3 regions of the Variovorax sp. P4_D9 genome follow, and region 3 is predicted to be linked to each of the others. Evidence: predicted binding sites of a transcription regulator. Region 3 holds the regulator's gene; each other region holds the start of a gene.

Region 1 (4,993 bases), on a different contig from region 3:
GAGATCGAGTATTTCATCGGCAACGCCGAGCCGGCCGTGGTGGTCTGCAGCAGCGCCAATGTCTCGTGGGTCGACCCGATCGCGTCCGCTGCCGGCACCCGCCATGTCTTCACGCTCGACGACAACCGCAGCGGCACACTGCTCGAGGTGGCCGCCAGCTGCAGCGACCGGCACGATGTCGCCCTGAAGAGCGAGGACGATCTCGCCGCGATCATCTACACCAGCGGCACCACCGGCCGCAGCAAGGGCGCGATGCTGACGCACCGCAACCTGTCGTCGAACGCCGAAGTGCTGAAGGACTACTGGGGCTGGCGCAGCGGCGATGTGCTGATCCACGCGCTGCCGATTTTCCATGTGCACGGGCTCTTCGTCGCGATCCACGGCGCGCTGATCAGCGGCAGCAAGATGTTCTGGCTCAACCGCTTCGACCCTGCGCGCGTCGTCGCCCGGCTGCCCGAGGCGACCGTCTTCATGGGCGTGCCGACCCTCTACGTGCGCATGCTGGCCGAACGCGGGCTAACGAAAAAGGCCTGCCGCAACATGCGGGTCTTCATCTCCGGTTCGGCGCCGCTGCTGATCGACACCTTCAATGCCTGGCGCGAGCGCACCGGCCACACCATCCTCGAGCGCTACGGCATGAGCGAGACCGCCATGCTGACCTCCAACCCCTACAGCCCGGTGCAGGGCGAACGCCGTGGCGACACGGTCGGCTTCCCCTTGCCGGGCGTGCACCTGCGGGTGCGCGACGATGCCGGCGAGCCATGCCCGACCGACGAGATCGGCCATATCGAAGTCGACGGCCCGAACGTGTTCGCCGGCTATTGGCGCATGCCGGAGAAGACCCGGGAAGAGTTCACGACCGACGGCTACTTCAAGACCGGCGACGTCGGCAAGATCGACGGACTCGGCTACGTCACGATCGTCGGGCGCAGCAAGGACCTGATCATCAGCGGCGGCTACAACGTCTATCCGGCTGAAGTCGAGGCCTACATAAACGAATTGGCCGGGGTTGCCGAGAGCGCCATCGTCGGCGTGCCGCACGCCGACTTCGGGGAGGTCGGCGTGGCGATCGTGACGGCGCGGGCGGGTGCCTCGATCGATGGCGACGCGATCATTGCCGAGCTCAAGGCGAAGCTCGCCAACTTCAAGATCCCAAAGCAGTGCTTCGTGGTGGCCGAACTGCCGCGCAATGCGATGGGCAAGGTGCAGAAGGCGTTGCTGCGCGAGCAGCACAAGGGGCTGTTCGCGCCCAGGGATTGAGGCGCTGCGCCTACTGCACCAGCAGCACCGAGATGTCGGTCTCGGACACCACTTTGGTTGCGACCGATCCCATCAGCGCCCGGCCGAAGAGGCCATGGCCGTGCGTGCCCATCACGATCAGTTCGGCGCCGCTGGCATCGGCGGCCTTGAGGATCTCTTCGGCAGCATGGCCGTGGCGCTGGTCGACCGTGTAGTTGGTGATGCCGTAGCTCGCGAGCTTGATCTTGACCGGCTCGACGACCTTGGCCGTTTCCTCGGCGTAGTAGTCGCGCACGGATTCCTTGCTCAGGTGGCGCGTGACATGGCCCGGCACGCCGATGCAGACATGGACCACCACCAGTTGGTTGCCATCGATGAACATGTTGCGATGCTTCGCCAGGTAGTCGAGCGCCTTCGTCGTGTGGTCGCTGCCGTCAACGGCGATCAGGATCTTCATGCGTGGCCTCTTTGATTGATTCTCGATGCGCGGTGAAGGCACCGCGTGCGGCGTTTATAAACCGGACTCAGCGCAGCACCAAGACCGGCAGATCCGAATGGGTGAGCACATGCTGGGTCTCGCTGCCCAGCAGCAGGCGCTTGATGCCCTGGCGTCCGTGCGAGGCCATCACGATCGTGTCGCTGCCGTGCTTCTTGGCGGCCGCGATGATCGCCTCGCCCACCAGGTCGGCACTGACCGTCGTGGTCTGGATCCGGACGCCGCTGGCCTCGGCCTGCTTGGCGATCTCGTCGAGCGTGGCTTGCGCCGATTCGGCCCATTGCTTTTCGATCCGTCCGATGTCTTCGGGCGTGAAGACCGCGGCGCCGTCGAAGTAGTTGGTCGGATAGCGTGGCACCACGGTCAGCGCCACCAACTCGGCGCCGCTCTGCGCGGCCAGTGCGATGGCGCTCGTCACGGCCTTCTTCGAGAGCAGGGAGCCGTCGGTGGCGACCAGGATTCGCTTGAACATGAATGCTCCTGTGATTGAACCAGCAGCAGCTTAATACAAGGGCCGCAAAACCTGGCTTGATTCAGCGCAAGCGTGGAAGGGAATGCGCGGCCGGCCGGTCTCAGCCGTGCAGCCCCTTCCAGAGCATGTAGGCCGCCAGCAGGTACAGGATGCTCCCGAACACGCGCTTGAGCTTGGCGACCGGCAGCTTGTGTGCGGCTCGCGCGCCGAACGGCGCCACGACGAAGCTGCAGACCGCGATCACGGCCAGCGCTGGCAGCCAGATGTAGCCGAAAGAGCCTGCCGGCAGGTCTTGCACCGACCGGCCGCTGGCCACGTAGCCGACCACGTTGGCGACCGCGATCGGGAAGCCCAGTGCGGCGCTGGTGGCGACCGCATTGTGGATCGCGACGTTGCACCAGGTCATGAAAGGCACGCTGATGAAGCCACCGCCGGCGCCCACCAGGCCGGAGATGAAGCCGATCGCACCGCCGGCGCCGAACTGGCCTGCGCTGCCCGGCATCTGGCGCGTCGGCTTGGGCTTCTTGTCGAGGAACATCTGGGTGGCCGAGAAACCGACGAAGAGAGCGAAGAAGATCGCCAGCGCGCTGCCCTTGAGCAGGCTGAAGACGCCGAGGCTGCCGAGCAGGCTGCCGGCCACGATGCCGGGCGCCAGCCGCTTGACGATGTCCCAGCGCACCGCGCCGCGCTTGTGATGCGCGCGCACGCTCGAGRTCGAGGTGAATATGATGGTCGCCATCGAGGTCGCAATCGCCATCTTGACCGACAGGTCGGCGGCGACGCCGCGGTGGCCCAGGATGATCGTGATGAACGGCACCATCAGCATGCCGCCGCCGATGCCGAGCAGGCCGGCAAGGAATCCGGTGCCGACACCGAGCAGGGCGAGTTCGGCGATCAGCGGGGCTTCAATCATCATTGGCGCGGTTCCAGAAAAAAGCCACGGCACCCGTTGCGGGTGCCGTGGCTGTCAAAGAAAAGGTGTCTGCGAGTGTGAGCCGAACCCGCATCCTGAACCAGGGTTCAGGTGGGCGAGGTCAGCAAGGCTTCGGGTTCATCTGACGCGAGATGATCACACCCGCCAAGCGATGTTCCAAGCCCTGCTCCGTAGAGCATTGGTACAAGGAAATATAAAGCCCGGCTTCGCACCGCAGACGATGCGTATTTTACGCCCGCTGCCGCTGCAGCGGCCAACCGTCAGAGTAAATGTCCGTCGCCGGCCAGGGCCTGATCGAGGCGCTGGACCAGTTGCGCGGCGCGGGCGTCTTCTTCGGGGGCGTCGGGGGCCGCTGCAGCAGGCGCAGGCACAGGTGCCGGCGCGGCTTCGCGCTGCACCAGGTCGAAGGCCAGATTCAGCGAGGCCAGCACCGCGATCCGGTCGCGCGCCTTGACCTTGCCGGCGTCGCGGATCTTGCACATCGCAGCATCGACGCGTTCGACCGCTTCGCGCAGTTGCGCTTCGCCGCCTTCGGGGCAGCCGAGCAGGTAGCTCTGGCCCATGATCTGGACTTCAATTTGTTTCATCAGGGAGCGCTGGCGTCTTGGCCGGGATCGGCGGGCAGTTGGTCGAGCAGGGCATCGAGCCGCGTGCGCGCCGCGGCAAGCCGCGATTTGAGGGTGTCACGTTCGCGCGTGAGCGCGTCGACCTGGTCCTGAAGCAGCGCATTGGTGCGCTGTACTTCCTCATGGCGCACGAGCAGGCGTTCGACGCGCTCGGCGATCTGGTCAATACGGCTCGGTGCAGGCATGGAGGACGATTGTAGTTACCGGCGCTGCCGCGATTTCATCGCCGCGCGGAAGGCATATGCCAACAAACCCTACAATTCCGCGCGTTGGTGCTCGTGCCGCGGTTCACGCGTCGCAGTTCAACGGGAAGCAGGAGGCGAAGCCCATCGGGCCGAGCCAACCTGCGCTGCCCCCGCAACGGTCAAGCAGCCGGCATCCTCGGATGCCGCCCTCGTCAATCAGCCACTGGGCGCCCTGAAACAGGTGCCTGGGAAGGCGGCGAGGGTTGTGCTGCCAGCCCGGATACCGGCCAACGAGGCGGCCGCCGCATGGCTAGAAGCTGACGGTGGCCATGACGTCCAAGCCCGGCGGGGAAGCCGGCGAAGGGCCTTGATCTTTTGTCGCTTCCATGAATATCTGCGTTTTTTCCGCGCGCGCTCCCCGCAGTGCTTCGCCGTGGCGGCGTCCGCGCGCCCATGCCGTGCCGCTGGCGGTCGCCTCCCTGATGGCCGGCGTTGCCGGGCTGCCGGCACCGGCCTCGGCCCAGGAGGCCGCCACGCCCGCGCTGCCCGAAATGGTGGTGACCGCCACGCGCGTCGCCACCCGCGCCGACGAACTGGTGTCGGACACGGTGGTCATCGAGCGGGCGCAGATCGAACAGCAGGCCAGCCGCACGCTGCCTGAAATCCTGGCCCGCATGGCCGGGGTTCAGATCTCGGCCACCGGCGGCCTGGGCAAGGGCAGCAGCGTCTTCATCCGCGGCGCCGAAGCGCGCCACACCATCTTCCTGATCGATGGCGTCCGCTACAGCTCGGCGACGCTCGGCACGCCGACCTGGGAGAACATTCCGGTCGAACTGATCGACCGCATCGAAGTGGTCAAGGGACCGGCCTCGGCGCTCTACGGCAGCGATGGCGTCGGCGGCGTGGTGCAGATCTTCACGCGCAAGGCGGTGCCGGGCGAGACGGTATTCAATCCGCGCGCTTCGACCACCCTCGGCAGCGACAGCTACAGGCAGATCACCGGCGGCTTCAGCGGCGCCTCGGGGGCGGCGAGCTATTCTC
Region 2 (4,993 bases), on a different contig from region 3:
CGTAGGCGAAGGCGGTGTCGCACAAGGTGGCGAGAAAGCCGCCATGGCAGATGGCGTGGCCGTTGAGCATGTCGGCGCGCACGGTCATCGTGACCGTGGCCTGGCCCGGCGCCACCTCGGTGACGTCCATGCCCAGGCCGCGCACGGCGGCGTCGTTGGCGTACATGCGCTCGCGCACGAGCTCGGCGGTCTGCTGCGGGGTCGCTTCGATGGTGGGGTTCGACATGGGGTCCCTGTTTAGCGATCGGTGAAGACGGGCGCGCGCTTGGCGCCGAAGGCGGCCACGCCCTCGAGGTAGTCATGGGCGCTGCCCAGTTGCGCCTGCACCGCGGCTTCGGCGTCGAGCGCCTGGTCGAGGGTCAGGTGCTGGGCGCCGTCGATCGCGGCGCGGGTCGCCGCCAGGGCCTTCACGGGCATTGCGGCCACGCGCTGCGCGAGCTTGGCGGTCTCCTCGGAAAGTGCCGCGTCGGCTACGCACTTCCAGATCAGGCCGATGCGCTCGGCTTCGGCGGCGGACAGCTTGTCGCCCAGCATGGCCAAGCCCAGCGCGCGGGCGCGGCCGACGATGCGCGGCAGCAGCCAGGTGCCGCCGGTATCGGGCACGAGACCGATCTTGGCGAAGGCCTGGATGAAGCTGGCCGATTCGCCGGCCAGCACGAAGTCGCAATTCAGGGCCAGGTTGGCGCCGGCGCCGGCCGCCACGCCGTTGACCGCGGCGATCACCGGAACCGGCATCGAGCGCAGGCGCTGCACCAGGGGCTTGTAGAGCACTTCGATGGTGCGGCCCAGGTCCTTGGGCGGCTCGCCGGGCGCCGAGGGCGCGACCATCGGGTCGGCCAGGTCCTGGCCGGCGCAGAAGCCGCGGCCCGCCCCCGTGAGCACCACGCAGCGCACCTCGGCATTCGCAGCGGCGGCGTCCAGCCCCTGGCGCAGCGCCTGGTGCATGGCTTCGGTGAAGCTGTTGAGTGCGGCGGGCCGATTCAACGTCAGCGTCAGGACGGGGCCCTGCTGCGCGGCAAGCACGAGTGATTCGGACAAGCTGTGTCTCCAGTCTTGAGTATTGGCGTGGGGCGGGGGTCTTGACCGGTGTCAAAAGTATCATTGACCGACCGGTCGGTTAATCATAGGATCGAGAAAAGCTTGACGCAAGTCAAACTTGCCAAGGGATTACCCTTATTCCTGCTTCCCATTCAGAAACAACGGAGATTGCCGTGCCTTGTTATTCCATCGAAGGGGTGGTGCCGGTCGTCGATCCGAGCGCCTATGTGCATCCGACCGCGGTGCTGATCGGCGACGTGATCGTCGGTCCGGACTGCTATGTCGGGCCCTGCGCCGTGCTGCGCGGCGACTTCGGCCGCATCGTGCTGGAGCGCGGCTCCAATGTGCAGGACACCTGTGTCGTGCACGGCTTTCCCGCCCAGGACACGGTGGTCGAGGAGAACGGCCACATCGGCCATGGCGCGGTGCTGCACAGCTGCATCGTGCGGCGCAACGCGCTGGTCGGCATGAACGCGGTCGTCATGGATGAGGCCGAGATCGGCGAGGCGGCGATCCTCGCGGCCTGCGCGTTCGTGCCCGCCGGCAAGAAGATCCCCGCGCGATCGCTCGCTGCCGGCATGCCCGCGAAGGTGATGCGCGAACTGAGCGACCAAGAAGTGGCCTGGAAGCTGGAAGGCACGCGCACGTATCAGGACCTCACGCGGCGCAGCCTGGCGAGCATGAAGGAAGTCGAGGCGCTGACGGCGGTCGAGGCCGACCGGCCGCGCGTCAAGGCGCCGGACGTGAAGCCGTTGATCGCGACCAAGCGGGGTTGATCAGGCCCGGCGCGTCAGGTCGCGGTCGCTCTCCACCGCGAAATAGAACCATTCGGTGCCCGGCAGCGCCTCGGCGTTCGGGAACACGATGAAGCCGTCGCGGTCGGCATGCAGCACGCTGCCGTCCTCGCGTACGCCGATCGCTTCGCCACGCGCCACCGCATCGAAGGTGGCCCACTCGCGCACGAACTGGTCCTCCTGGTGCAGACGGTCGGTGACGCTGACCAGCCGCAGCAGCGAGGGCGCCAGCGGCGGCGACACGGCCGGGTCGGGCTCGATCATCCCCAGCAGCCGCAAGGTCGACAGGATGGCCCGGTACGCGACCTCCGGCGCCGACGGGTCTTCGTGCTGCCCGCATTCGAGCGTCACGCCGTAGCCGCCGCGGCTGCGCATGTATTCGTTGGTGCCCCAGCCGAAGGCCAGCGCCGCCTCGTCGGCGGCCTGTCCGCGCTGCGCCAGGCCGGAGGCATAGATGTCGAGCCAGCCCTCGACCACGCGCGGCGTGCCCAGGTGCAAGGCCAGCTGGCCTTCCTCGAAGGCGCGCGCGAAGGGTTCGAGCGTGCCCTGGTTGTCGCGCGGCCCGATCATCGCGAAGGCCTCGCCCTCGCTCTGGAACGAATGCAGGTCGAGCAGCACCTCGTGGCGGTCCAGCAGCGGACACAGCAGATCGGTGATCCGGGCCTCGTAGTCGCCCGGCGCGTCGCCCGGCGCGGTCGGCCGGAACAGGCGATTGAGGTTGCGCTCGCCTTCGCGACGCAGCCGCCGCCGCGCCAGCGGATTGGCCACCGGCACCAGGCTGAGCTGGCCGCGCAACAGCTGAAGCGAACCGGCATCGAGCGCCGCCACGATGCGCTCGATGCCGGCGCTGCCGCAGGTCTCGTCGCCGTGCACGCCGCCCAGCACGATCAGCCGGGGCCCGAACTGCAGGCTCTGGTAGGCGTGGATGCGGAGGAAATCGGGCGGCTCTGTCATTTCGCCGACCATCCTACAGCGCAGCGAAGGCCGGTCCTACCGCGGTCGCGGCGCTGCGGTGCGACAAGCATGGACCTGACAAAGGAGCAAGCCATGGCAACGCAGAGGAAGGATCCCGCCAAGACCGACGGTCTGAAGGATGCAGGAGGAGGCAACACCAAGGTCGAGCAGGGCGGTGAATCGGCCCCGCGCCTGCCTCACGAGCACGACCAATCGTCCGACAGCCAGCAGAACCAGGATGGCGGCGCGCCGCGCGTCGGCCGCCAGGCGCACGAAGACATCGAGCGCGGCCTGGTCGACACCGACAAGGGGCCGGTGACCGACCGGGTCTACAACGACAAGCTCAAGCCTTGACGGTGGTGGCCAGTTGCTCGCGCATCGCCCTCACCACGCTCCCATAGTCCTTGGCGTTGAAGATCGCGCTGCCCGCCACGAAGGTGTCGGCGCCGGCGCTGGCTACGCGCGCGATGTTGTCGGCCTTGATGCCGCCGTCGACTTCGAGCCGGATGTCGCGGCCGGTCTGGTCGATGCGCTGGCGCGCGAGTTCGATCTTGCGCAGGGCTGAATCGATGAAGCTCTGGCCGCCGAAGCCCGGGTTCACGCTCATGATCAGGATCAGGTCGATGTCGTCGATCGCCCAGTCGAGCGCCTCCAGGCCCAAGCCCGGGTTGAACACCAGCCCGGCCTTGCAGCCGGCCGCCTTGATCGCCTGGATGCTGCGGTGCGTGTGCGGCGATGCGTCGGGATGGAAGCTAATGTAGTCGGCACCGGCCTGCGCGAAGGCGGCCGCCAGCGCATCCACCGGCTGGATCATCAGGTGGACGTCGATCGGCACCGGCTGGCCGTCGGCCGTGTGGGCATGCGGCTTGAGGGCCTGGCAGACCATCGGCCCGAAGGTCAGGTTCGGCACGTAATGGTTGTCCATCACGTCGAAATGGATCCAGTCGGCACCGGCGGCGATGACGTCGCGCACTTCGTCGCCGAGGCGTGCGAAATCGGCCGAAAGGATGGAGGGGGCGATTCGGAAGGGGCTGCTCATGGGCCCGGATTGTCGCAGCAGGGCCGGCGGCTTGCAGCCTGCCGGGGCCCTTCCGTTACCATCGTCCTGATGTCCAGCCCCCCGATCAGCGTCCTCGTGGAGCCGCGCTACCTGCCAGACCAGTCCTCGGCCGAGGACCGGGTGCATACCTTCGCCTATTCCGTGACGGTGACCAACCATGGCAAGGTGGCGGCGCAGTTGGTCGCACGCCACTGGGTCTTCGCCGACGCCTCTGGCCACACGCAGGAGGTCGACGGACTCGGCGTGATCGGCCAGCAGCCCCTGCTGGCGCCAGGGGAATCCTTCCGGTACACGAGCGGCTGCCGTTTGCAGGCGCCCAGCGGTACCATGCACGGCAGCTTCTTCTTCGTCACCGAGCGCGGCGAACGCTTCGACGTTCCGATCCCCACGCTGGTGCTGGAAGCCGACGCGGGCGACATGCCCTCTTCGCGCGTGCTGCACTGAGCACGCTTTCTTTCTTCGAGCCATGAACGCCTTGCGCGCTCTGGATGTTCCGCGGGGTCGATGTTCCCCAACGTATCGATGACGTCATTTCTTCCCAATGATCTGCTGGGCTTCTGGTCGGAATGGGTGCGGCCCTCGGCCGGCCTGCCGACCGTGCTGTGGTCGCTGCTGCTGGCCGCCGCGGCAGCCTCAGGCCACCTGGTGCAGCGCTACATGGGCCTGCCCAAGGTGGTCGGCTATTCGATCGTCGGCACCGTGGTCGGCTTCGCCGGCTTCGAGGGCGCGATCTGGCCGCTGCAGGGCATCAGCCTGTTCCTGCTCGAGCTCGGCGTCGCGATCGTGCTGTTCGAGGCCGGCGGCCGGCTGCCGCTGCGCTGGTTCCGGCACAACCCGATGGTGCTGGTGCAAAGCCTGCTCGAATCGACGCTCACCTACTTCGGCGTCTTCTGGACCCTGCACTGGCTCGGCATCCCGGACCCGGTCGCGAACCCGATCGCGCTGATGGCGATCGTGGCCTCGCCGGCGGTGCTGAGCCGGGTCGTGATGGACACCCGCGCCTCGGGCCCGGTGACCGAGCGCGCGATGACGCTCGCCACCCTCAACACCTTCTATGCGCTGGCGCTCGGCTACGCGCAGGCCGGCCTGATCGAGCACGCGCCCACCGGGCTGCTCGAGAAGCTCAACCCGGTCGGCGTGGTGCTAG
Region 3 (4,993 bases):
CATGACGGCGCTGCGCCGGGTCGGCGTTCCCTACACCGACGCCCAGATCGCGGCCGCTCCGGCTGAGGTCAAGGGCAAGAGCGAGATGGACGCCATCGTCGCGTACCTGCAGTCGCTCGGTCTCGCACTCAAGTAAGTAGGAGCGCAACGATGGACACCATCACCACCCTGCGGATCGCCGCCACGCTGGCGTCGTTCGCCACTTTCATGGGCATCCTGGTTTGGGCCTATTCGCGCCGCAACGCGAAGGCCTTCGAAGAGGCCGCACGACTCCCCTTCGAAGAGGACCCCTCATGAGTGACTTCACCAGCGACTTCTGGTCGCACTTCGTGACCGCCATCTCGCTTGGCGGCATCCTGGCCTGCGCACTGCTGCTGTGGCTGACCGCACGCTTCCGCGGCCCGGCCAGCACCGACAACACCACCGGCCACGTCTGGGACGAAGACTTGCGCGAGATGAACAACCCGTTGCCGCGCTGGTGGATGGGCCTGTTCGTGCTGACCATCGTGTTCGGCATCGGCTACCTGGTGGTGTTCCCGGGCCTCGGCAGCTACCGCGGCACGCTCGCCTGGAGCACCCAGGGCGAATACGCCAAGGATGTCGAGAGGGCCAACGCCGAACTGGCGCCGGTCTACGCCGCCTACTCGGCCCAGCCGGTCGAACGCCTGGCCGGCGATGCCGGCGCGATGGCGATCGGCGAGCGCCTGTTCCTCAACAACTGCGCGCAGTGCCACGGCTCGGATGCGCGCGGCAGCAAGGGCTTCCCGAACCTGACTGATGGCGAATGGCTGCACGGCGGCACGCCCGAGAAGATCCACGAGACCATCGCGCTCGGCCGCGTCGGCGTGATGCCGCCGATGGCCGAGGCGGTCGGTTCGGCCGAGGACGTCAAGAACCTCGCCAACTACGTGCTGAGCCTGTCGGGCAGCCCGCACGACTCGGTGCGCGCCGGACTCGGCAAGAGCAAGTTCACGGTCTGCGCGGCCTGCCACGGCATCGGCGGCGTCGGCAACCCTGCGGTGGGTGCTCCGAACCTGGCCGACAAGATCTGGCTGCACGGCTACGGGCAGGAGGCGATCATCGCGATGATCAATGGCGGCAAGACCAACCAGATGCCGGCGCAGCAGGGTCGCCTGACCGAGGCACAGATCCATGTGCTGACCGCCTACGTCTGGGGCCTGTCCAACAAGTCGGCCGCCGCAGGGCAATGAAGGCGATGGCCTGAGGTCCCCATGAGCGATTCCCTGCCCGGACCGACGCCGCCGCCGCGCACCGTGATTCCGATCGCGCCGGTCGAGGAGGGCGTCGGCCTCTACGCGGCCCACAAGAAGATCTATCCGCGCAGCGTCAGCGGCTATTTCGCTCGCTGGCGCTGGGCGTTGGTGTTCGCGACGCAGCTGGTGTTCTACGGACTGCCGTGGCTGGAGTGGGGCCAGCGCCAGGCCGTGCTGTTCGACCTCGGCGCGCGGCGCTTCTTCCTGTTCGGACTGGTGCTCTATCCGCAGGACCTGATCTACCTGACCGGGCTGCTGGTGATCTCGGCCCTTTCGCTGTTCCTGTTCACCGCGGTGGCGGGCCGCCTGTGGTGCGGCTATGCCTGCCCGCAGACCGTCTACACCGAGATCTTCATGTGGGTCGAGGAGAAGATCGAAGGCAGCCGCATAGCGCGGATGCGACTCGACAGCGGCGACTTCTCGACCGAGAAGCTGGTCAAGAAGTGGTTCAAGCATGTGGTCTGGATCTCGATCGGGCTCTGGACCGGCTTCACCTTCGTCGGCTACTTCACGCCGATCCGCGAACTGGCCATGGAGTTCCTGCAGACCCGCATGGGCTCCTGGGAAATCTTCTGGGTCTTGTTCTACGGCTTTGCGACCTACGGCAACGCCGGCTTCATGCGCGAGCAGGTGTGCAAGTACATGTGCCCCTATGCGCGCTTCCAGAGCGCGATGTTCGACCGAGACACGCTGATCGTCAGCTATGACGCCGCGCGCGGAGAGCCGCGCGGCGTGCCGGCCAAGGCGCGGGCAGCCGCGGCGCCGGCGCTCGGCCACTGCATCGACTGCAAGCTGTGCGTGCAGGTCTGCCCGACGGGGATCGATATCCGCCAGGGCCTGCAGTTCGAATGCATCGGCTGCGGCCTCTGCGTGGACGCCTGCAACATCGTCATGGACAAGATGGAGACCCCGCGCGGCCTGATCCGCTATGCCACCCAGAACAGCATGGCCGGACGCTGGACGCCGCAGCAGGTGCTGCGCCGCGTGCTGCGGCCGCGGGTGCTGATCTACACCACGATATTGGGCGTGCTGTGCATCGGCCTGCTCGCCAGCCTGGTGACGCGCACGCCGCTCAAGGTCGACGTCGTGCGCGATCGCGCGTCGCTGGCGCGCATCGTCGAGGGCGGCCAACTCGAGAATGTCTATCGCCTGCAGATCATGAATGCCACCGAGCAGGTGCAGCGCTACCGGATCGAGGCAAGCGGCCTCGAAGGGCTGCACGTGTCCTCGGAATCCGTGGTCGAGGTCGCGCCGGCGCAGTCGCGCTGGGTGGCGGTCCGGCTGCAGCTGCCCTACGGCGCGGCACCGGCCGGCTCGCACAAGGTGCACTTCGATGTCCGAGCGGAAGGCGGCCTGGGCAGCGTGTCCGAGAAGGCCGTGTTCCTGGTCCCGCGATGAACCCCCTGGTGTCCAAGGAGACGATGATGACCGACGAGAACGACGCGATCCGCCCCTGTCCGCCCTGGTACCGCTTTCCGCTGGTGTGGATGGTGATCGGCGGGCCGGGCGTGGTGGTGATCGCGAGCTTCACCACGCTGTGGCTGGCCCTGCGCACGCCCGATCCGGTGGTCGACGAGAACTACTACCGCAAGGGCGTGGAAATCAACCGCACGCTGCCCGACAAGAAGCTGATGCCGGCGGTGGCCGGTCGAAACCACGCGTTGACGCCGAGCGCCGACATCCCGGCCCCGAGGCGCTGAGGCCATGCAGGCGCAGCGCTGGATGTGGATTCTCTGGCCGGCCTTCCTGCTGGCTTGCGCACTCGAGGTGCTGGTGTTCGCGCTGGTCGACCCGGGCGACCTGCACTGGCGCGGCGAGGCGCTCGGGGCCTCGCGGCAGGCCGTCTACACGGTCGGGTTCTTCACCTTCTGGCTGCTGGCCATGGGGTCGGGCGCGCTGACGCTGATGTTGACCCGCTCGGCGCGCGAAATCAACTACCCGGCGGATTGACGATGTGCCGGAGCGCCTCGGGGTCGAGGATGCGCACATTGCGCTGCTCGACCTCGACGATGCCGTCGGCCGCGAATCTCGACAGTGTCCGGCTGACGGTCTCGAGCTTGAGCCCGAGATAGCTGCCGATCTCTTCGCGGGTCATGCGCAGCACCAGCTCGGAGCGCGAGAAGCCGCGCGCATGCAGCCGCTGCACCAGGTTCAGCAGGAAGGCCGCCAGCCGCTCCTCGGCCCGCATGCTGCCGAGCAGCAGCATCACGCCGTGCTCGCGGACGATCTCGCGGCTCATGATCTGGTGCACGTGGCGCTGCAGCGCCGTGACTTCGCGCGACAGCTCCTCGATGCGGTCGAAGGGCATCACGCAGACCTCGGAATCCTCCAGCGCCACGGCGTCGCAGGTGTGCTGGTCGTTGACGATGCCGTCGAGCCCGATGATCTCGCCCGCCATCTGGAAACCCGTGACCTGGTCGCGCCCGTCCTCGCTGGTGACCCGGGTCTTGAAGACGCCGGTGCGGATCGCATAGAGCGAGGTGAAGGGCTCGCCGTTGCGGAACAGGGTCTCGCGCCGCTTGACCTTGCGCCGCGTGGCGACGATATCGTCGATGCGCTGCAGTTCGCCGGGCGCCAGGCCCACCGGCATGCAGAGTTCGCGCAGATTGCAGTTGGAACAGGCGACCTTGATATTTTCTGGTTTCATTGATGCAGTCGAGGTCATGGGGGGATTGTCCGATGGGCAGTGGGCCGGATGCTTGACCCAGGTCAATGATTGCGGGTCGCGACAGCGGCATAGTGACACACCAAAGCCCTTGCCGTCGCCCGCGATGCTCCTTGCCTCCGCTCCCGTTCTTACGCCGTCCCTCCCGGCGCCCACGCCGGCCGTGCTGAATCAATTCGACGTCCCGGGGCCGCGCTACACCTCCTATCCGACCGCGGACCGCTTTGTCGACGCCTTCACGGCCGAGGACTATGCGCAGTCGCTCGAGCAGCGCGGTGGGGCTGGTGCCAGCGCCCGGGCGCTGTCGCTCTACGTGCACATCCCGTTCTGCGAGTCGCTCTGCTACTACTGCGCTTGCAACAAGATCGTGACCAAGCACAAGAGCAAGGGCGGCGAGTACCTGGACTACCTGGCCCGCGAGATCTCGCTGCAGGTCGAGAAGCTCGGCCGCGGTGCGGTCGTGCGCCAACTCCACCTCGGCGGCGGCACGCCCACCTTCCTCGACGATGCCTCCCTGCGGCAGCTCATGGCCATGCTGCGCGACGCCTTCACGCTGACGCCCGACGGCGAACATTCGATCGAGATCGACCCGCGCACCGTCGACCGCGAGCGCCTCGTGACGCTGGCCGCGCTGGGCTTCAACCGGCTCAGCTTCGGGGTCCAGGACTTCGACCCCGACGTCCAGAAGGCGGTGCACCGGATCCAACCCGCCGAGCAGGTGTTCGACCTGATGGCCACCGCCCGAGGACTGGGATTCGATTCGGTCAACGTCGACCTGATCTACGGATTGCCGCGCCAGAGCGCCGCCTCCTTCGACCGCACGCTGGCGCAGGTCTGCGCCCTGCGGCCCGATCGCATTGCGCTCTACGCCTACGCCCACCTGCCCGAGCGCTTCAAGGCCCAGCGCCGCATCGCCACCGAGACCCTGCCCGACGCGGCGACCAAGGTCGAGATGCTGTCGCGCTCGATCGCCGCGCTGACCGCGGCCGGCTATGTCTACATCGGCATGGACCATTTCGCACTGCCCGACGATGCCCTGGCTGTGGCCAAGCGG

Evidence for each region. The regulator FNR, encoded in region 3, switches genes on or off when oxygen is low (the NO sensors DNR and NnrR bind a similar motif). The targets are predictions, from matches to a motif close to TTGATNNNNATCAA.
Region 1: AC1DY5_RS25130 (universal stress protein) is a predicted target of FNR. The motif match lies at 2,264-2,277, and genes of this name have one in related genera.
Region 2: AC1DY5_RS14275 (phenylacetic acid degradation protein PaaY) is a predicted target of FNR. The motif match lies at 1,141-1,154, and genes of this name have one in related genera.

The regions. Positions count from the first base shown of each region.
Region 1 covers NZ_JBFUIU010000254.1:6,462-11,454, forward strand. The annotation lists gene AC1DY5_RS25120 (malonate--CoA ligase) at 1-1,260, shown strand, start outside; gene AC1DY5_RS25125 (universal stress protein) at 1,271-1,696, opposite strand; gene AC1DY5_RS25130 (universal stress protein) at 1,764-2,207, opposite strand; gene AC1DY5_RS25135 (sulfite exporter TauE/SafE family protein) at 2,308-3,123, opposite strand; gene AC1DY5_RS25140 (cell division protein ZapA) at 3,402-3,728, opposite strand; gene AC1DY5_RS25145 (DUF904 domain-containing protein) at 3,728-3,952, opposite strand; cobalamin riboswitch at 4,022-4,258, shown strand; partial or broken gene AC1DY5_RS25150 (TonB-dependent receptor) at 4,339-4,993, shown strand, end outside.
Region 2 covers NZ_JBFUIU010000107.1:2,623-7,615, reverse strand. The annotation lists gene paaI (hydroxyphenylacetyl-CoA thioesterase PaaI) at 1-226, opposite strand, end outside; gene AC1DY5_RS14280 (enoyl-CoA hydratase-related protein) at 238-1,038, opposite strand; gene AC1DY5_RS14275 (phenylacetic acid degradation protein PaaY) at 1,212-1,814, shown strand; gene AC1DY5_RS14270 (succinylglutamate desuccinylase/aspartoacylase family protein) at 1,815-2,786, opposite strand; gene AC1DY5_RS14265 (hypothetical protein) at 2,880-3,140, shown strand; gene rpe (ribulose-phosphate 3-epimerase) at 3,130-3,825, opposite strand; gene apaG (Co2+/Mg2+ efflux protein ApaG) at 3,895-4,290, shown strand; gene AC1DY5_RS14250 (cation:proton antiporter) at 4,369-4,993, shown strand, end outside.
Region 3 covers NZ_JBFUIU010000016.1:14,684-19,676, forward strand. The annotation lists gene ccoO (cytochrome-c oxidase, cbb3-type subunit II) at 1-136, shown strand, start outside; gene AC1DY5_RS03425 (cbb3-type cytochrome oxidase subunit 3) at 151-297, shown strand; gene ccoP (cytochrome-c oxidase, cbb3-type subunit III) at 294-1,211, shown strand; gene ccoG (cytochrome c oxidase accessory protein CcoG) at 1,233-2,672, shown strand; gene AC1DY5_RS03440 (FixH family protein) at 2,669-2,974, shown strand; gene AC1DY5_RS03445 (hypothetical protein) at 2,979-3,224, shown strand; gene fnr (fumarate/nitrate reduction transcriptional regulator Fnr) at 3,205-3,921, opposite strand; gene hemN (oxygen-independent coproporphyrinogen III oxidase) at 4,046-4,993, shown strand, end outside.